3 regions of the Vibrio echinoideorum genome follow, and region 3 is predicted to be linked to each of the others. Evidence: predicted binding sites of a transcription regulator. Region 3 holds the regulator's gene; each other region holds the start of a gene.

Region 1 (6,839 bases), 1.7 Mb from region 3:
CTTACTTTGATACTTTTCTTGAATTGCATTGTTACCGGCTTTGCGTTCTAGTTCGATTAGGATCTTAAGTGAAGGAACTTGGTAACCATAACGCTGGTGGAATTTGAATAGACGCAGTCGAGCGTCGTTGTAGTCAGCTTCATTCACTTCAATCGTTGATAGTTGGAGAACTGATCTTATTCGGTTTGGATCATGGTCGATGGCTCTAGTGAAGTAATACTTAGCCTTATCGGCATTCCCTGCTTTAAACGCGCAAAATCCAGCGTTCTCATAACTAGCAGATACTAAATAATAGTAGGGCTGATCAATGGCGCGATTGAAGTATTTATCGGCTTGATCGTATTCACCTTGTTTACATAGAAAGGTACCGTAGTTATTGAGCACGTTGCCGTTTTGGGAATCTAAACGAAGCGCTTTCTGATAGGTGATTCTCGCTTCATCCACTTCACCGACTTGTTCGTAGTAATGCGCCATCGAAAGTCGTGCTCGGTAATAGCTTGGTGCATGCTTGACCGCCAGTTCGAGGTTTTCACGTGCTCTCACCATATTACCTTGTCCCATGTAACCCAAACCTAATTCGATGCGAGACTCAGACATCGCGATAGGATCACTCTTAATCTTAGGTGGCCCTTCTGTAACAGAAACACACCCCACTATTGAAAGGGAGAGGATTAATGCAAGGCTTGATAATAATATGGGGTTTGGCGATAACGAATTGGCAGGCATGTGCAGCTCCTTATGAACACAGCCCCATGATATGAAATCGAATTAGTCGAAGTGGTAAATCTGTTATGGAATGCGACTCAAACACCATAAAAAAACCGTGTCCAATTTGGTGTTTTATCAATAACCTACTGTTTTTCTGTAACCTACTGAACACGGCTTTCTTGGGAATTACCTAAGTGACTTTTCACCTAAGTAATTTGTTACCTAAATGACGTACTACTCAATCGTCTTTAGTGAAGTTTTCTTCGCTGAAGTGATCCAAATCGTAAGGTGTCTGTTGGTAAACGCAGTAGTTCAACCAGTTTGAGAACAACAAGTGCCCATGACTACGCCAGCTAGCAACTGGCTTATTATCTGGATTGTTGCCCGGGTAGTAGTTGATTGGAATAACGGGTTCCATGCCTTCACCTAAGTCACGGATGTACTCATGATGAAGTGTATGAGCCTCGTATTCAGGGTGACCCGTTACAAATACGTTTCGCTTGTCTTTGGTTGATGCCAGATAAACACCCGCTACATCGGAAGTCGCAAGTACATCAAGATCAGTATGTTCAGCAAGGTATTCCTGCGAGAAATCAGCATAGCGAGAGTGGGGAGCTAAGAAGGTATCATCAAAACCACGCAAAATAGGGTGGTAGGGGTTGTGTATCTCATGACTGTAAACACCGGAAAGCTTCTCTTTACGAGTGCGTTTTGGCAAATCATACAAAAGTTTTAAGCCAGCTTGAGCCGCCCAACATACATAGAGAGTTGACGTAACATGTTTGTTTGCCCACTCCATGATGGTTTTTAGGTGATCCCAGTAGATAACATCTTCAAATTGAACCAGACCAAGCGGCGCACCAGTGATGATCAGTCCATCAAAGTTACGGTTTTTTACCATCTCAAATTGACGATAAAAGTTATCAAGGTGCTCTGTCGGAGTGTTTTTGCTTGGTCGATCATCAATGCGTAGCAGCTCTACATCGACTTGCAATGGGCTGTTCGATAGCAGGCGTAAGAATTGAGTTTCAGTTTCAATCTTCTTTGGCATTAGGTTGAGGATCAAGACTCGAAGTGGACGAATTTCCTGAGTCGATGCTCTTGATAGCGGCATAATAAAGATGTTTTCTTCACGAAGAACATCGGATGCTGGCAATTGGTCTGGAATGCGAATAGGCACAGCTTTCTCCCTAAGCTAGATATGTAGACGTCTATACTTCTAAATCTATAGTAGTTTGATACGCTTGTCGATATACAAAATGGATAGATGTAAATTATTTGTGTTTTCTATCAGAAGCCACCTTCCGACGGCGAGGGAGTCTTATAATGTTTAACGACTACCCGAGTAAGGCATAAGTGCTTGGTTCTGTTATGTAGAACTAGGTAGTTATCAGAGCAAGCGGTTAGCATTTACGATAAACTCATGTTTTCGAATTAGCCTGTAAAGTGACAAATGAAGTTAATACTCATTCGAGGGTTGCCAGGTTCGGGCAAGTCAACAAAAGCGAAAACCTACGATGCATTGCACGTTGAAGCCGATATGTATTACGTGAATGAGCAAGGTGAGTACCGTTTTGATCCTAAGCAGTTGCAACAGGCACATGAGTGGTGTCAGAACACTGTAGAAAGTGGCTTGAAGCAAGGGCTAGATGTTGTTGTATCGAATACCTTTATTAAGCACTGGGAAATGAAGGCTTATCGCCAACTCGCGCTCAAATATAAAGCGAACTTGATAATCGAAGTTTGCAGAGAGCAATTTGGTAGTATTCACGATATTGAACCGTCGGTGATTAAACGTATGGCGAAAGATTGGCAAGAATAACCCTGTGCTTTTTTGCCAACGAGCATCTGGCTAACGAATCAAACTCCACGACCAATACTTAAATTAATAGAACAACTCCAAGGTAAAGATTGAAATGGCAAAGCGCTCTGTTGTGGTCGACATGACCTCTTATGGTATCTATTCCACATGGGATTCCAAATCCAAAGACCTTCCCAAAATCCAAGAGTTCACCACTACCGTTGATGCTGAAATCGATGTGGAGTTTGGCTATATCTTGAATATCAAGAAAGCCAAAGGTGAAAAGATCCGCTACTGCATCTATCACCCGGATATCACCACAGACAAGGGCGAAGTGCTCGAACCGTTCGATGGTGAAGAGCATGTCGGTAACAACGACTGGGATTTTTACTTAGGAGATACCATTTGGTCGCCAGTTTCGAATAAACTTGGCAAGTGGCGCATGACCGTGGAGTTAAAAGGCAACATCATTGCCGATAAGACATTCGACCTTGTTGCAAAAGACGAAGGCCAATTCTGGAAGCGTAGGGGTTTTTAGACGAAATTTCTGGTAGACGTTAGCTTTAGGCTAAACGCAGACAACAAAAAAGCCGAGTCACACGTCGTATGTGGACTCGGCTTTTTTCATAGTGCTAGATAGAAGTGACTACCTAACTAATGGATTAGATTATTGTGTTACGTAAGCTACAACAAACTCAGTGATAGCGACCATATCTTTCACTGCAATGTACTCTTCAGTGGTGTGAACTTTCGCCATACCAGTAGAAAGGTTAACCGTTGTTAGACCTTTCGCGTTGAAGTTGTTCGCATCGCTACCGCCGCCAGTGCGTTTAGTATTTGCGGTTACGCCAAGCTTCTCAAACGCTGATTTGATAGAAAGAATATGCGGGTGATCGTCTGCAATCACGAATGCATCGTAAGCACGAGTCGATTCGATTTCTACTTCAGCGCCGAATTGCTTCGCGCTTTCTTGGAATGTCGAGATCATGTGCTCAACTTGAGCCGTTAGCTTTTCGCCGTTTAGAGAACGTGCTTCAGCCACTACTTTAAGTTCCGGCATTACGATGTTGGTCGCTTGACCGCCTTGAACAATACCGACGTTTGCTGTGGTTTCTTCATCGATGCGAAGTAGGTTCATCTTAGTGATTGCGTCTGCAGCCACTTGAATTGCGCTGATGCCTTCTTCTGGCGCTAAACCAGCGTGAGCAGGGCGGCCTTTGATCTTAGCAACAATCTTCTGCTGACCCGGAGCTGCGTTTACGATGGTGCCAATTGGGCCACCTGTATCAAGTACGATAGCGTGCTCAGATTGAATGTAAGACATATCGAAGTTCAAAGAGCCGAACAGACCGCCTTCTTCGAATACAGTGAACGCAATCTCGATAGTTTTGTGCTCTTTGCCTTCAGCTTTGATGCAACGAACTGCTTCCATGATTGCTGCGATACCAGACTTATCGTCGCCGCCTAGAATCGTATTGCCTTTTGAACGGATGATGCCGTCTTCGATGATTGGTTCAATACCGATACCTGGTGTTACTGTGTCCATGTGGCAACTGAATACTGTGCTTCCTGAAAGAGTGCCATCTAGACGAGCATAGATGTTGAATCCGTTAGAGACTTCTTCAGGAACCGCCAGTTTATGTACGTCAAAGCCTAGTTCGCCTAGCTGCTCAGCCAGCGCTTCTGCGATGGCTTTTTCATTGCGTGATTCACTATCGATTTTCACAAGATCGCAGAAATGGTCGACAAGACGTTGTTCATTAATTTGGGTCATTGTTAATTCTCATTATGTTTCCGCTTGTTCAAAAGAAGCCGCGGAGGTAGGAACAGGAAAATTACTATAACGCCAATGAGGTAGATGATTATCTGAGTTAAATCAAGAAAGTTGCCTGATTATTCTAATTAGTGAGAATAACCTTGTTCAGTTCGTCGAGATGGCAACATTTTAATCTGTGTAGGGCTCGGGTATAATAAGTTTCTAATATAGATAAACAGCAGTGATATGGTCATTCAATTTGTAACGGTCTTAATACATGAATAAAAACAACGTTTTAGGTTCGTTTCTACTCGTTGTAACAATGAGTGCCGTACTCGGGCTTTATTTGCTGTATCCGCTCAATGATGTGGACTTGAGCCCTCCTCAAGCCGACAACACTTCTGTCTACACTCCAGAAAAAGAACTCTCTCAAACTGAATATGGAAAAAAGTTAATTCATATTCTCGGTTTATCACGCAGTGACCCCTCTGTTGCAAAACATCAGCTTGTTCTACTACGGCCGCCCACTGGCGTTAATGACAAGGCAATATACCAAGCTTATCGACTTATGATTTTGTCTAATGTCGCTCAACATCAACGAGATGCCGACGCCGTGATGGCCTACGTAGAACAAATAAAAGCATTGTCTGAGCATGAAGGTATGTTGTGGTTGAAGTCAGAATCATTGGTCGAATCTGCGATTGAGTATCTCAAGGAAGGGGAACTTGCAACTGCGGAAATTGAAATTCGATCCGCGATAGGCATTGCTGAATCTATTCGTTACGACAAGCTATTGGTTAAAGCGTATAACACCGCGGGAGCGATCAATAACGTGCGGAACGACTTGCAAGACGCTCAGTACTTCTTTCATAAAGGATTGCAACTTGGCAAGCAATATCCAACGCACATCTATAACAGTAAGCTAATGTCAAACATGGCGCTGCTCTATATTTATTTAGAGGACTGGCCTAAGGCCCTGCGTATTATCGAGAAAGCAAAAAAGCTCTATTTTAAAAGTGGCTTACTTGAAGATGACGCGATTGGCATTCTTTACATCAACGAGTCATTTACGCATTTGAGCAGTGGTGATGTGACGAATGGCCGTATTGCTTATGAGAAAGCAAAAGCGCTCGACAGCGACAGAGTCAGTGCTCGATACAAAATTTTACTGCTTAGAACATACAGTGATGTGTTGTTAGCAGAAGGTGATTTTAACAAAGCATTACGAGTTACTAATCAATGTCTTCAAGCACCTAATATCGAGAAGTACACGCTTCAAAACGGGCAGTGCTATCTTAATCGCGCATTAGCGAATATTGGTCTCCATCATGATGACGCCATATTGGATGACCTTGAACGCGCATTTTCGATCTTTGAAGTGGTTGGGAGCAGAAGTTGGAAGGTACTGGGCTTAAAAACACTGGCCGAATATTATGAGTCTCAGGGTGACCTTGATACTGCCCTCAATTACTACAAACAATATTATCATGGCAACAAAGCGCTGCTGTTTGATAAAAGGCAGAGCGACATTTTCTTATTAGAACAAGACTATGCAACGGCGACACTCGCCAAAGAAAATGAACTACTTAATACTGAAAAAGACCTCAACGAATTACTGCTTCAAAAGGAACAACTTAGAAACAGAATCGTGGTCGCATTAATTATAATGGTCAGTATTAGTGCTGTATTACTGGCGATTAGGCTTCGCAGCATTCAAAGCAAAAACAAAGCGCTGCTCACTCAATCTACAACGTGTGAACTTACGGGTTTATACAACCGACGCTATCTAGAGCAGTTGTTAACTCAGCCCATGCAATTTAACACTTCGCAGTTTGGTATCAGTTTAGTCATTCTAGATCTTGATCACTTTAAACGCGTTAATGACACCTTTGGACATGATATTGGTGACCAAGTTTTAGTTGAAGTCGCAAGGCGAGTAAATCAACACCTATTCCCAAATGACGTAGTAGCTCGCTGGGGCGGTGAGGAGTTTGTCCTGTTGCTATCTGGATCCGTCGATCCTGAACAACAATTGAACGCAATTCGTTTAGCCATTGCTGAAACACCAATTGATACACATTCAGGCTCTATAGACCTCACCACATCGATAGGGGCGTCGATTGGTATTGCCCAAATGAAATTCAACCAAGACACCTACAAGAAGTACCTCAAAGCAGCGGATGATGCGTTATATCAAGCGAAAGAGTCGGGTAGGAACCAAGTTGTCATCGCTGAAAGTTAATCGCTACTAAGGAAACAAAAAGCCATTCTGATCTTCGAGAGATAAGAATGGCTTCTGGAATACTCTGAGACCGCTAATATCAAAGTTTGAGTTAAATATGGGGTTTAGTTAGCGACATGTCGAGTTTGTCTATATCAATCTTGTTTAGATGAGTTATTTAGCGACACCTTGCAGCATTTCAACCAGTTCGCCCTCTGTAGCAGGTTCTCTTGCTAGTTCAATCACCGCGGAAGAACCGCCTTTTAGCATATAGGCTTTTGTTCCGCAGTGGTCATAGTGGAACCATTTACCACCTACACACACATCGGTATAACATCTTGGGTCTTGTTTTA
Region 2 (6,839 bases), 1.8 Mb from region 3:
AACGTTTGGCGTTAAACCAAGCGATTCGGTCACTCTTGTCGAGTTCTGAAAGTCCATCAACCGTCAATGCCCAAAGATCGTGAGTCTTGGTATTGGCTTGGTACAGTGTCGTCGCCAGTTCAATCAGCGTGACGCCGTAATCACTGTTTGGGTCGATACCAAAATGCTTTGCCTGCTCAATGGCAAGAGCTTCTGCTTGTTCGTGTTTGGTCGTTTTACGCAGCGGGCTAAGTTGAGTTGAAGTATTCATAGTGCCTAAGTCATTCCATGCTTGTTGTTCCTCCTTTAATTTTAGTTTTGTGCTGATGTTAAAAATTGCTATTTGCGAAGTAAGACATACACTTTGAGCAATAATATTGCCAAACTAAATTCAATATTGATGGAATATGCCAATGGACGAGATCGACAAGAAAATACTGGCTGAATTGCAAAGCAACGCACGGCTCACTAATCAAGAGTTGGCCGATCGCGTGTCGCTATCGCCCTCTCCTTGTTTGCGTCGAGTTCGGTCATTGGAGAAACAAGGGATTATTCGAGGCTATCACGCCAGTGTCGACCAAGAAGCATGCGGCCTACCTGTGAATGTGTTTGTGTTGGTGAAACTTGAAAAGCCAACAGAAGAGAATATGCGAGACTTTGAGCAGCACATTGAAGTGATTGATGAAGTATTAGAGTGCTTTTTAATGACAGGTAATCACGACTACCTATTACATGTGGTCAGTGAGTCGCTCAAAAGCTACGAGCAGTTTATCCGTAAGCAATTAACCCGCCTACCCAATATTGCTTCTATTGAATCCAGCTTCGCTTTCGGTCAGGTGAAAACCAAGACCAAGTTGCCAGTGAGGTAAATGTGTGTCGCTATTGGGTCCAGAATCTTGATGGCTTGAATTTTGACGTGACACTTTCTAGTTCAGAAATGCCCTAGTGCTAGCTCGCGCACCTGAACATAAATTGATCTGCATCAGCATATGGTTTAATAATGATTAACTACTAAATATTAATAATACAAATTGCGTAATACTGAATTGAGAGAGTTCATTTTTACGTTGTTGGTGATTTCATGGATGTACACACCTTAGCTATATATACCTCTTTGTTAGCAGCCACTGTTGCGAGTGCTATGCTGTTAACACATAAATATATACTCGCAGGAACCACGTTAGGGGTGAATTATATTGCTTATGCTGCTTTGCTGTTAGGAGCCAGTGTTACACCACTTTCATTCGGCGTTACTCAATCTTCAGAATCCATCGTTTTTCTTTCCAATGGTGCATACGCAACCGCTTTTGGTTTGTTACTCGTCGGCATAACCGTGTTACGAGGAGCAAGTCGATCTTTTCTCGTAATATCAATTATCATTAGCTCCCTTGGCATTAGCTTCTTTCTTTATAGCGCCCTAATTGCGCCTTCTGTTACTTCTAGGATCGAAGCTCGAAGTATTCTCGTTGTGACGATATGTATCTTAGCCCTATGTGCAAACTATTCCGGGGAAAAACACGATAACAGAGAAGCAAAGTGCCTGTTGAACCTGACCCTGTTTATCAACATTCTCTATATGGCAATGAGGGGCGTACTTGCTCATACCAAAGGAACGAATTCAAACTATTACCTGATATCAGATATTCATAAATTGTCTTTCGTTATCATGACAATCACAATTGTTAGCCTCGCATTTTCAGTGTTTTGGATCTTAACTGATCGTTTATTAAAGCAAACCTATCGCTCATCGATCACTGATGAACAAACAGGCCTTTATAACCGTAGAGGCCTAGCAGAGCTGATACCCAAGCTTGTTCAACCAGGCCGAGAGAGTGACATTTCTGTACTGATGGCCGACCTAGATCATTTCAAAAAAATTAATGATACCTATGGTCATGACAAGGGAGATGATGTGATTAAGCACTTTGGTCAAATTCTTGAAGATACATGCCGAACAAGCGATTTCTGCTTTCGCTATGGTGGAGAGGAGTTTGTTGTCATGTTACCTAGAGCGAATAAAATTCAAGCAATGCAAATAGCTGAAAGAATAAGGAACCACGCAAAACACAACTCCAATCAAGAGCTCTCATCTGGCAGGTATACTGTCAGCATTGGAGTGACTCAAGCTCTCATAAACGATGACTGGAATTCATTAATTAAAAGAGCGGATAACGCCCTCTACGACGCAAAATCTCAAGGGCGCGATTGCATTGTTGAGCGTTAACAAAATGTGGTAGTTAAATATTCATATTAAGAAAAAAACAAACAAGCTTTGCCCAATTTAAAGCTAGAACTTCCTCAAAGCCAATAATCAAAACCGCCCTACTTCACTGACTTAATCACTTACATCAACCTTGTGTTGAATCGCTCCGTAAAACAAACCTAGACATGGGAATCGATTCCGAAGTGATCGTTTTATCTGACTGTCATCTAATTTTTGTACTTTGATATAACAAATAGCTTAAAAGATATTGAGCGATCGTTCAAATGTGTTGAAATTTCCACTATAGTTGATTGGTCAAACAACTCACAACAAGGAAAAGTTATGAATCAAAATACCGAATCTCAATCAGATCCAGCTCGCTCTATCCCTCAAGAAGCATTTGATTGGTACGACGAATATGCGCACGGTCTGATTGATCGCAGAGAGTTTATGGCTCGTCTATCCGGGCTAGCTGTACTTGGCTTAACCATGACAACATTAACTTCAGCACTGATCCCTAATTATGCGCAGGCAGAGCAAGTCTCTTTCAATGATCCTTCCATCAAAGCAACCTACGAGAAGTTTCCTTCGCCTAAAGGACACGGAGAAGGCTATGGCTACTTGGTGGTACCAAAAGAGTTAGAGGGTAATGCGCCTGTTGTCTTGGTCATTCATGAAAATAGAGGCTTAAATCCATACGTAAAGGATGTGGCAAGACGACTCGCGGCCGCGGGGTTTATTGCGTTTGCACCTGATGCACTCTATTCGCTTGGTGGGTATCCAGGAAATGATGATGAAGGCCGAGCAATGCAAAAGTCGCTATCACGAGAGAAAATCGAAGAAGACTTTATCGCCGCTGCAAACTTTTTGAAATCTCATGAAAAAAGTAACGGCAAGCTAGGCGCTGTAGGATTTTGTTTCGGTGGCTATATCGTGAATATGTTGGCGGCGGTAATGCCAGAACAGCTGGATGCGGGCGTTCCCTTTTATGGCACTCCTGCCGCACCTGATTTAAGAAAGAATGTTAAAGGGCCATTGCTCATCCAATTCGCTGGAATCGATAAACGTGTGAACGCGACTTGGCCAGACTATGAAACCGAACTCAAAGAGAACGGAGCAGACTACACCGCTTACATCTATGACGGTGTGAATCATGGCTTCCATAACGATTCAACAGGTCGATATGCTGAAGAAGAAGCGGAGTTAGCATGGACACGTACGCTTGAGTTCTTTAATCAAAAGCTCTCTTAATAGGAAAGATTACCGAACCCGTTTTCTTTAAGTTCCAAGTTACTGCCCTATACCTTATTCAACGAAACCCAAAAGGCCTCATACGTGCGAGGCCTTTGTTTTCTCAACGCTACATTGGCTTGCCCTACAGATAGGTTTGGGGTCGTCGACATTCTGATATGAATTAAACCTGACTCTTAATATCAATCTAACCTATTAATATCAATCTAACTTTGCTTCTAACAAACCTATTGACCCGATCTTATAAATAGATAATATAGACATCCAGACGCCCAAATGTCTTTTTGATCAATTAAATGGAGTTATCATGAACAGCTACAAAAAAATCACAGCATCCCTGTTGGCATTAGCTTTCGTATTCGGTGTAACAGGATGTGGAAAAAAAGACGAGGCTGTAATCAAGATTGGGGCGACAGTTGGCCCACATGCACAAGTTGTACAGGCAGTCGCCAAAGAAGCAGCAAAGCAAGGGATTAACATTGAGCTAGTTGAATTCTCAGACTACATCACCCCTAACGCAGCATTAGATGATGGAAGCATCCAACTGAATAGCTACCAACATCAGCCATTTCTCGACAACTTTAACGACAATCACGATAGCAAGTTAGTTTCTATCGGACGTTCAATTTTAATGCGTATGGGCGTTTACTCTAACAAGTACACTTCGCTTGACTCTATCCCCGACAACGCACGAATCGCGATTCCAAACGACCCAACGAATGGCGGGCGTGGACTGTTACTACTTGAAGATGCCGGGCTGATTTCATTAAAAGACAACGCTGGTTTCAACGCATCTTTAAACGATATTGTTAGCAACCCGAAGAACATTCGATTTGTTGAAGTGGATGCCGCTCAGCTACCCCGCTCTCTTGACGATGTAGATGCAGCAGCAATCACCATGAACTATGTAATGTCGGCTGGACTCGATCCTAAGAAACAAGGCATTTACTTAGAGAAAAAAGACGCACCTTTAGCCGTGATGGTTGTAGCGGCGCGAGAAGAAGACAAAAATAATGAAACGTATAAAAAGATCATCTCAATTTACCACTCACAAGAGATTAGTGACTTTTTAGACAGCACTTTCAAAGGCACCATCGAAGCCGCTAAATAAGCTAAATCATTTCAGATTTGGCGTTGCCTAATACCTATGAAGCAACGCCAGATTTGAGTTGAAGGGTTGTCGCTCACGCATTCCAGCCCCTTTTCAAATTAGAGAGCAAAGCTCAAGTTACTTAAATCGAGGTTGTAAACCGTATCGTCAGAGCGGATTATGTAAGCATGAAATTCAATTAAATCTGGGTTCTTCGCATGAAAAAAGAAGTGATACTGTTTGATATAAACGAAACGGTTTTAAATTTGGGGTCATTACAGCCTAAATTTAAAGCAGTATTTGGCAGCGAGGATGCACTATCGCTTTGGTTCTCAAAGCTTTTGCACTCTTCAACGGTTTGCATCGCAACAAACGTACAGTCTACTTTTTCTGAATTAGCGAATGCAGCGCTCGACGCTATTGCACAGCGGTACAAGTGTGATTTAACGGCGGAAAGCAAAGATGCCTTGTTAACTTCTTTTGCCAATCTACCAGCGCACACTGATATCAAAGCATCTTTACTTAAATTGCGTAACAACGGTTTTAAAACAGTCGCTTTTTCCAACTCATCCCTCGACCTCATCGCTTCTCAAATCAAGAACTCGGGCTTAAAAGACTATTTCGACACAATCATTTCTGTTGAAGAAACAGGCAGTTTCAAACCAAATTCAGACGTGTATAAATTTGCAGCCGAAACCTTACAAGAGTCTGTCGAAAACCTTCGTCTTGTCGCTACTCATGATTGGGACACTCATGGTGCGCTATCCGCTGGCTTACAAGCAGCCTATATAGACCGTACAGGCGTTGAGTATCATTCCTTGTATTTGAAGCCGGAGATTAGCTCAAAGACGATGGATGGTGTGGTGGAACAGATAATTAAGCACAATTTAGAAAACTAAACCTCAAGAGACTTTTCTACTCCCGCTCGGTACAAACAAAAAGGCCTCGCACACGCGAGGCCTTAATTCTATCTACAGAGCAATTAACTCGCCTGCCCAATATTGCCTCTATTGAATTCAGCTTAGCCTTCGGTCTGATAAAAACTAAGACCAAGCTTCCCGTGAGATAAATGTGTGACGCTGTTGTTTGGGTTTATGGGGCGCTAGAAGCTGATCTTCCTCATGCCTTGAATCGAAAGCAATATGTGCTTGCACGGTCTTCAACTAAAAATTAGAACCAAACTGAATTGTGCGCATAATTTTCAGTTGGTTAGGTAAGGGCTGGATCGAACTTTAGTAGAGGTTACATTTACTATAGGCAGGACTTGTGGATAAGTGCTTATTTTGGGTTCATCGCAGCTTTCCCCTGAAAGTCGAGATGAACCTTTTTTCAATAATCTAGCGTGTGAAAGCATTAGACAGGTCGATATCACATTGCTTTACATCACATATATTAATAAAAGTAATGTTGCTTACATTTATAAATGTGATGTTTATCTCCATTCATCTTTTGATTACTTTCTAAGCTTAGTTAATTTTTATCCGATTAAACAGAAGGTTATATGATAAATAGAATAATAACACTAAGTGGCGTTGCATTACTTTGTTCAGCGAGTGCGCATGCGCAAATGCAAAATGGAAGTTTCGAAAACTGGGAAGGAAACGCACCATCTGGATGGAGTGTGATTGACTCCGGCATTGCACTTTCACTCTCTACCGACCCTGTAAATAACGGCAGTCTCTCTGCACAAGTCACAGTGAATACAAGTACTCAAAGTAATACCGATTTTCTTCAAACGATAAGTGTTGAACAAGGGAAAACTTATGATTTCTCTGTCGATATTTATCACACTGAAGGTAACGTGAAAGCTCGCCTTTTTGTTGATGGCTATTTAGGCTACTCGAATAATGGTTTAACAAATCAGTGGCAAGCATTGACTCACTCGTACAGCGCTACGAGCACTAAAGATATCGTTGTGGGCATACGATTTTATGATGATGCAGGTTTTGATGGTTCGGAAGTGGTGTATTTAGATAACTTTCAGCCTACGGAGGCTCCACCAACACAAAGCTGCAATGACACAAGTGCCGCACTCACGCTAGTGACGGATAACTATGGCTCTGAAACCAGTTGGTCTCTCAAAAACTCAGTTTCTCAAACTCTTTATTCTGGTTCAGACTATCAAAGTAACACCAACAATGAAGTGGAAATGTGTTTAGCAGATGGTAGCTACACCCTAGAAGTCTCAGACTCTTATGGAGATGGAATGTGCTGCAGTGTGGGGAGTGGTTCATACAGTTTGTCGGTAAACGGAACCGTTGTGGCATCTGGTGGTGATTTCCAAGCAAGTCAGAGTACAGAGTTTACGATTGGTGG
Region 3 (6,839 bases):
CTGATAAAATTGGCTACACCACACTAATAGTGAGTAGACCGATTCAGGCCAAACAGGCTGATTATCTAATAAGGCTTTAATGGGCTTGAGTTTATCTAACTCGAATTCCGATTCGTTAACCAGAGCCGTGACGATGCCAGTTAAGGTTTGTCGTCCAAATGGCACAGAGACTCGACCGCCAATAATTGGAAACAGGTGGTTGGGAATCTTGTAATCGAACTGCTTGTCTAGTGGAACAGGCAGTGCCACACGGGCAATCATTGGACGCATAAAGAGACGGCTTTATCTGAGTTGACGAGAGCGAACAGTCTAAAGGATAAGACAGTTAAATTCGAGGAGCAGTTTGGTTGAGTAGGCTTAGCGAGCTCGTGAAGGCGGTTAGCACGTTTAAATCCCAGCTGATAAAGGAAATAAAGACACTATTGGTGAAAAATGTATCAAATCAGTTGATCCTACCTCACAGATTCATTAATATACTGCGCCTTAAAGGTATGGCTTTATCTCTATTTAGTGATGCAGCGGTGTCTTTATTTATTTTTTTAACTACGTGTGGTGTGCGGCTTAGAATCGTATAGCGACACGGCCTACTTGAGGTTATCCCATGAAAACTGGTATCCACCCAGAATACAAAGCAGTTACTGCAACTTGTTCTTGCGGCAACACATTTGAGTTCAACTCAACGCTTGCAAAAGAATCTATTCACCTAGACGTATGTGACAAATGTCACCCATTCTACACTGGTAAGCAACGTATCGTAGATACGGGCGGCCGTGTTGATCGCTTCAACAAGCGTTTCGGTGCTCTTTCTAGCAAGAAGTAATTCTCGCTATTTAGACATAAAAAGGACACTTCGGTGTCCTTTTTTGTTGCCTGGCGTTTGAGGAAAAGATGAATATTATTCTGCTCTTAACCTTTTCCAATACTTTCTTACTGACTAAGCTTAATTCTCAACGTTCCTATCAAATCATACCGAATTGAAATCCGCTCGAAAGTTCAACAAGCGACAGTAATTTCAACTGCTCACTGGTCTTATTAGTAGTGAAATCTCGTTTTTTAATGAGACAGAGGCTTTAACCACCTAGGAACTTTGAAGTACATCTATTAACATGAACAAGATCCCCCAAATAATAATATCCTAGGAACCTACACCTATGTCTGAAGACAGCCGCCAAGATCAATCCTCTCAAGAATTATCGCCTCAAGAACAATTCCGTCAGCAAGCTCTTGATTACCATGAGTTCCCAATTCCAGGCAAAATTGCCGTAGCACTGACGAAGCCTGCAAATTCTGCAGAAGACCTAGCACTCGCATACAGCCCTGGCGTGGCTGAGCCAGTTCGAGAGATCGCACAGAACGTAGAGAACGTTTACAAGTACACAGGTAAAGGCAACATGGTTGCTGTTATCTCTAATGGTACGGCGATTCTTGGCTTAGGTAACCTTGGCCCAATTGCTTCTAAACCTGTAATGGAAGGTAAAGCGCTACTGTTTAAGCGTTTTGCTGGTTTAGATTCTATCGATATTGAAGTAAAACACCGCACAATCGATGAGTTCGTTGATACGGTTGCGAATATCGCGGATACATTCGGCGGTATTAACCTAGAAGACATCAAGGCACCAGACTGTTTTGAGATTGAACGTCGCTTGATTGAGCGTTGTGATGTACCTGTATTCCACGATGACCAACACGGTACTGCGATTGTAACGGCAGCGGGTATGCTGAACGCAATTGAGCTTCAAGGTAAAAAACTTGAAGAGTGTAAGATCGTTTGTTTAGGTGCTGGCGCGGCAGCCGTTGCTTGTATGGAGCTGTTGATTAAGTGTGGCGCTCAGCGTGAGAAAATTTACATGCTGGACCGTAAAGGTGTGATTCATACTCGTCGTGAAGACTTGAATGAGTACAAAGCGCTGTTCGCAAACAATACGGATAAACGTACGCTTGAAGATGTTATCGAAGGTGCTGACCTTTTCTTGGGTGTATCTGGCCCTAACCTATTACCAGCTAAAGCACTAACGCTGATGGCTGATAAGCCGGTAGTGTTTGCATGTTCAAACCCAGATCCAGAGATCAAGCCTGAGCTTGCTCACGAAGTTCGTACCGACCTTATTATGGGTACAGGCCGCAGTGATTACCCTAACCAAGTAAACAACGTACTTTGTTTCCCATTCATTTTCCGTGGTGCACTCGATGTGCGTGCGAGCGAAATCAATGATGAGATGAAGTTGGCGGCGGTTAAAGCGATTCGTGAACTAGCGAAAGAAGAAGTTCCGGCTGAAGTACTCGCCGCTGCGGGTGAGACTGCACTGGAGTTTGGCAAAGGTTACATTATTCCTAAGCCTATGGACCCACGTCTGCTTCCTTGCGTAGCAAAAGCGGTAGCGGTAGCAGCCGTTGAATCTGGCGTAGCTCGTATTGAGATGCCTGCTAACTATATGGTTTAATAGCTCAATAGCTCAATAGCTCAATAGCTCAATAGCTTAATAGCTTAATAGCTTGTTATCGCTGTTGCTCTATTGAAGCAAAAAAGAATAATAAAAAACCGACTCACTAGGAGTCGGTTTTTTTATATCTATTACTCACCGCGCAATTACAGGCAGCTTCTACAGAAAGCTTAGCGAGTGACGCTAAAAATAGGGTTCAGCTATAGCGAATCAATATTGAAGGCAGTGACTGAGTTATTGTTATTCTTCGTCAAACGCTTCGAATTCGATACCCATTGCTGTCATCAGTTCTTTTACTTCTGCAGGGATATCATCTGGGCGATCTTTACGAAGGTCTTCATCCGTTGGCAGTGGTTGGCCTGTGTACGCATGTAGAAAGGCTTCGCACAGTAGCTCACTGTTTGTTGCATGGCGTAGGTTATTAATCTGGCGGCGAGTGCGCTCGTCAGTGAGAACCTTTAACACTTTTAGAGGGATAGAAACTGTAATTTTTTTTACCTGTTCGCTTTTCTTTCCATGCTCAGCATATGGGCTTATGTATTCACCATTCCAGTCGGCCATTGCGTACCTTCATCACTTTAGTTGTTAGAATAAATTAATAGTGGTGATTTTAGCGGGATTTACTGCCATAAGCAAAGACATATAGACGTCTAGAAGTGTTGACGTCTCACGTTTATGAAAGTAAAGTGAATAACATATATCTAACACAGCCGCAAAAACCCCACAAGCGGCTGTGATACCCAGACGCCAAACTTGTAAGGAAGCACCTATGAGCAGCCGGAAGCCAGCAACCATCGCCGTACGTACTGGCATCGAGTCAGACACTCAACATCATGCCGTAGTTCCACCTATTTATCTGTCGACTAACTACGGTTTTCCCGCTTTTGGTGAAGTACCAAAGTACGATTACACCCGTTCTGGTAATCCAAACCGTGGTTTATTAGAAACTGCGCTGTTTGAACTAGAATCTGGTAAAGGTGCAGTTGTCACTAACTGTGGTACGTCGGCGCTTAACTTATGGGTGTCTGCTTTCTTGGGTGGCGATGATCTTATTATCGCACCACACGATTGTTATGGTGGTACTTACCGTCTGTTTAACACGCGTTCGATCAAAGGCGACTTTAAGGTGCTGTTTGTTGATCAATCGGATCAAGTTGCGTTGGATGCGGCGATCGCACTTAAGCCAAAATTGATCTTATTAGAAACGCCATCGAATCCATTGGTTCGTGTTGTCGATATTGCAGAAACTTGCCGTAAAGCGAAAAAAGTCGGTGCATTGGTTGCTGTCGATAACACATTTTTGACGCCTGTATTCCAAAAGCCTTTAGAGCTAGGTGCCGATTTTGTTATCCATTCGACAACGAAATTCATTAACGGTCACTCAGATGTGATTGGTGGCGTAGTCGTTACTAAAACAGAAGAGCATGCTGAAGAGTTAGCTTGGTGGGGCAACTGCATTGGTGCGACTGGCACACCATTTGATAGCTACATGACGCTACGCGGTATTCGTACGCTTGGTGCTCGTATGCGTGTTCATGAAGAGAGTTCTCGTGAAATCCTAACTTCGCTACAACAACAAGATCTGGTTGGCACTATTTATCACCCAAGCTTACCTGATCATCCTGGTCATGATATCGCGAAGAAACAGCAGTCTGGCTTTGGTTCAATGTTGAGTTTTGAATTTTCGGGTTCATTCGACGCGCTTAAATATTTTGTTGGCGAGTTAGAGTTGTTCTCTTTGGCTGAATCTCTGGGTGGCGTTGAAAGCCTGATTTGTCACCCCGCGTCGATGACTCACCGTGCTATGGGTGAAGAAGCATTGGCAGAAGCTGGTATTTCTCAGCAACTATTGCGCCTCTCGGTTGGCCTTGAAGATGCCGAAGATCTGATTGACGATCTCAAACAAGCCTTTGAAAAAACACAACGCTTTATCGCTGAAGGGGAGGGTTAATAATGGCAACCTTTCGCCAGCTACATAAATTTGGTGGCAGCAGTTTAGCGAACCCTGAATGTTACCTACGAGTAGTGAACATTCTTAGAGAGTATTCATCAGCAACAGATTTGGTCGTGGTATCCGCTGCGGGTAAAACAACCAACCGCTTAATCGAGTTTGTCGAAGCGCTCGACAAAGATGGTCGTATTGCTCATGAATGTCTGCAAACCCTTCGTCAGTTTCAACTTGAATTGATTGAAACGTTACTTGAAGGTGAATCTGCTGCGCAACTAACGGCAACCATCCAACAAGAATTTACCGCCTTAGGCGAGTTAACGGCTCCCTTGAGTGAAGCGCAAAAAGCGCAAGTGCTTGGGCACGGTGAGGTTTGGTCTTCACGCTTATTGGCGGCTTTGTTGTGCCAAAATGATTTACAAGCCGTCGCTCAAGATGCGCGTGCTTTTTTACGTGCAGAAGTAGGCGCTCAACCTGAAGTTGATCGCGCACGTTCTTACTCTCTGATTAAAGAAGTTCTGGCTCAGCATACGCATTGCCGTGTGGTGATTACTGGTTTTATGGCTCAGAACTGCGAGGGCGAAACAGTGCTGCTCGGCCGCAACGGTTCGGATTACTCGGCAACTGTGATTGGTGCTCTGGCAGAAGTTGAACGCGTAACGATTTGGAGTGATGTGGCTGGTGTATACAGCGCTGATCCTCGTTTAGTTTCGGATGCGTGTTTGTTGCCTCTGCTTCGCCTTGATGAAGCGAGTGAACTGGCTCGCCTAGCGGCTCCTGTGCTTCATAGCCGAACGCTACAGCCTGTGGCTCAAAGTGCTATGGATCTGAGCTTACGTTGCAGTTATCAGCCAGAGGCGGGTTCTACACAGATAGAGCGTGTATTGGCATCCGGTCGTGGTGCAAAAATCATTACCTCTTTAGATGAAGTTCTTATCGTGCAACTGACGTTTGGTCATGGACATGATTTCGACCGTCTAGAAAGCGAAGTGTTGGAAGGTCTTAAGCGTGCTCAACTAGAGCCGCTTGCTTATGAACTTGAACCAGATCAACACTGCCTGCGTCTTGCTTATACCGAGGAGATCGCTGGTGGTGCATTGGAATATCTACAAGACCACGCGATTGAAGCTGAAATCAAACTTAAAGAAGGTTTCTCTCTGATTGCAGCAGTGGGTGCGGGCGTGACCAAAAACCCGAACCATTGCTACGGCTTCTACCAGCAACTAAAGAGCTCACCGGTTGAGTTTATCTCAGAAGCGAACTCAGGCTTAAGCTTGGTTGCTGTGATTCGTAAAAGTGAAACATCAAGCCTAGTGAAAGGCATTCATTCTCAATTGTTCCAAGCGCAGAAACGTGTTGCGATTGCCTTATGTGGTAAGGGCAACATTGGTTCAAGTTGGTTAAGTCTGTTTGCTGAACAAAAGGCTGAGCTTGAAAAGCGTCGTGGAATGAACTTTGAATTGGTCGCAGTGGTTGATAGCCAGACCTATTGGTTCGACGATCAAGGCATTGATGCGACGTCTGTTGGTAAGCGTTTTGATGATGAAGCGATTGCTAATAATGGTAACGATTGGTTAGAGCGCTTAGGTTCGATTCAGGGTTACGATGAAGCGGTGGTTCTTGATGTTACTGCGAGCCCAGTGCTTGCAGCAAAATATCTGCAAATCGCACAACAAGGCATCCATTTGATCTCGGCGAACAAGGTTGCAGGCTCTGCATCAAGCGAGTATTACCATCAAGTGCAAGATGCTTTCGCTAAGATCAGCCGTCATTGGTTGTACAACGCGACCGTTGGTGCTGGCTTGCCGATTAACCACACGGTACGTGACCTGCGTGAAAGCGGTGATGATATTCTTGCACTGTCTGGTATTTTTTCGGGCACGCTGTCTTGGTTGTTCCAACAGTTTGATGGCACGGTACCGTTCAGCGAGTTGGTTGATCTAGCTTGGCAGCAAGGCCTAACAGAACCGGATCCTCGTGCTGATCTCGATGGCTCAGACGTGATGCGTAAGCTGGTAATTCTGGCGCGTGAATCGGGTTTAGATATTGAACCTGAAAACGTAAAAGTAGAATCACTAGTACCTGAAGAGCTGAAAGGTTTATCGGTGGATGATTTCTTTGATAAGGCCTCTGTGCTGAGTGAAGAGTTGGCCGAGCGTTTGGAAAAAGCACATTCTCAGCAGAAAGTTCTACGTTACGTCGCGCGTCTAGAGAAGAATGGTAAGGCTACGGTAGGTGTTGAGGCATTATCGAAAGAGCATGCACTGGCGAACTTATTGCCTTGCGACAACATCTTTGCGATTGAGAGTAAATGGTATAAAGATAATCCATTAGTTATTCGAGGCCCTGGTGCTGGTCGTGAAGTGACAGCAGGCGCAATCCAATCTGACTTAAACAGAATGTCGAGCTTGTTTTAATACGCAAATCGGTTGGTTTAATACTCAGATCAA

The links. The regulator MetJ, encoded in region 3, represses methionine synthesis genes. The targets are predictions, from matches to a motif close to TTAGACNTNTANANGTCTAA.
Region 1: the regulator MetJ is predicted to act here: its motif matches at 1,912-1,931, upstream of metA (homoserine O-acetyltransferase MetA).
Region 2: the regulator MetJ is predicted to act here: its motif matches at 3,690-3,709, upstream of OCV36_RS09280 (MetQ/NlpA family ABC transporter substrate-binding protein).

Annotation. Positions count from the first base shown of each region.
Region 1 is NZ_AP025483.1:1,918,281-1,925,119, reverse strand. It holds gene pilW (type IV pilus biogenesis/stability protein PilW) at 1-726, opposite strand, end outside; gene metA (homoserine O-acetyltransferase MetA) at 947-1,888, opposite strand; gene OCV36_RS08670 (ATP-binding protein) at 2,162-2,530, shown strand; gene OCV36_RS08665 (DUF3859 domain-containing protein) at 2,625-3,047, shown strand; gene OCV36_RS08660 (M20/M25/M40 family metallo-hydrolase) at 3,177-4,283, opposite strand; gene OCV36_RS08655 (tetratricopeptide repeat-containing diguanylate cyclase) at 4,543-6,507, shown strand; gene OCV36_RS08650 (hypothetical protein) at 6,661-6,839, opposite strand, start outside.
Region 2 is NZ_AP025483.1:2,041,952-2,048,790, forward strand. It holds gene OCV36_RS09260 (PLP-dependent transferase) at 1-250, opposite strand, end outside; gene OCV36_RS09265 (Lrp/AsnC family transcriptional regulator) at 393-848, shown strand; gene OCV36_RS09270 (GGDEF domain-containing protein) at 1,061-2,203, shown strand; gene OCV36_RS09275 (dienelactone hydrolase family protein) at 2,525-3,433, shown strand; gene OCV36_RS09280 (MetQ/NlpA family ABC transporter substrate-binding protein) at 3,741-4,544, shown strand; gene OCV36_RS09285 (haloacid dehalogenase type II) at 4,742-5,422, shown strand; partial or broken gene OCV36_RS09290 (Lrp/AsnC family transcriptional regulator) at 5,500-5,592, shown strand; gene OCV36_RS09295 (endonuclease) at 6,025-6,839, shown strand, end outside.
Region 3 is NZ_AP025483.1:246,571-253,409, forward strand. It holds gene priA (primosomal protein N') at 1-270, opposite strand, end outside; gene rpmE (50S ribosomal protein L31) at 602-820, shown strand; gene OCV36_RS01120 (malic enzyme-like NAD(P)-binding protein) at 1,152-2,441, shown strand; gene metJ (met regulon transcriptional regulator MetJ) at 2,682-3,002, opposite strand; gene OCV36_RS01130 (O-succinylhomoserine (thiol)-lyase) at 3,211-4,392, shown strand; gene OCV36_RS01135 (bifunctional aspartate kinase/homoserine dehydrogenase II) at 4,395-6,806, shown strand.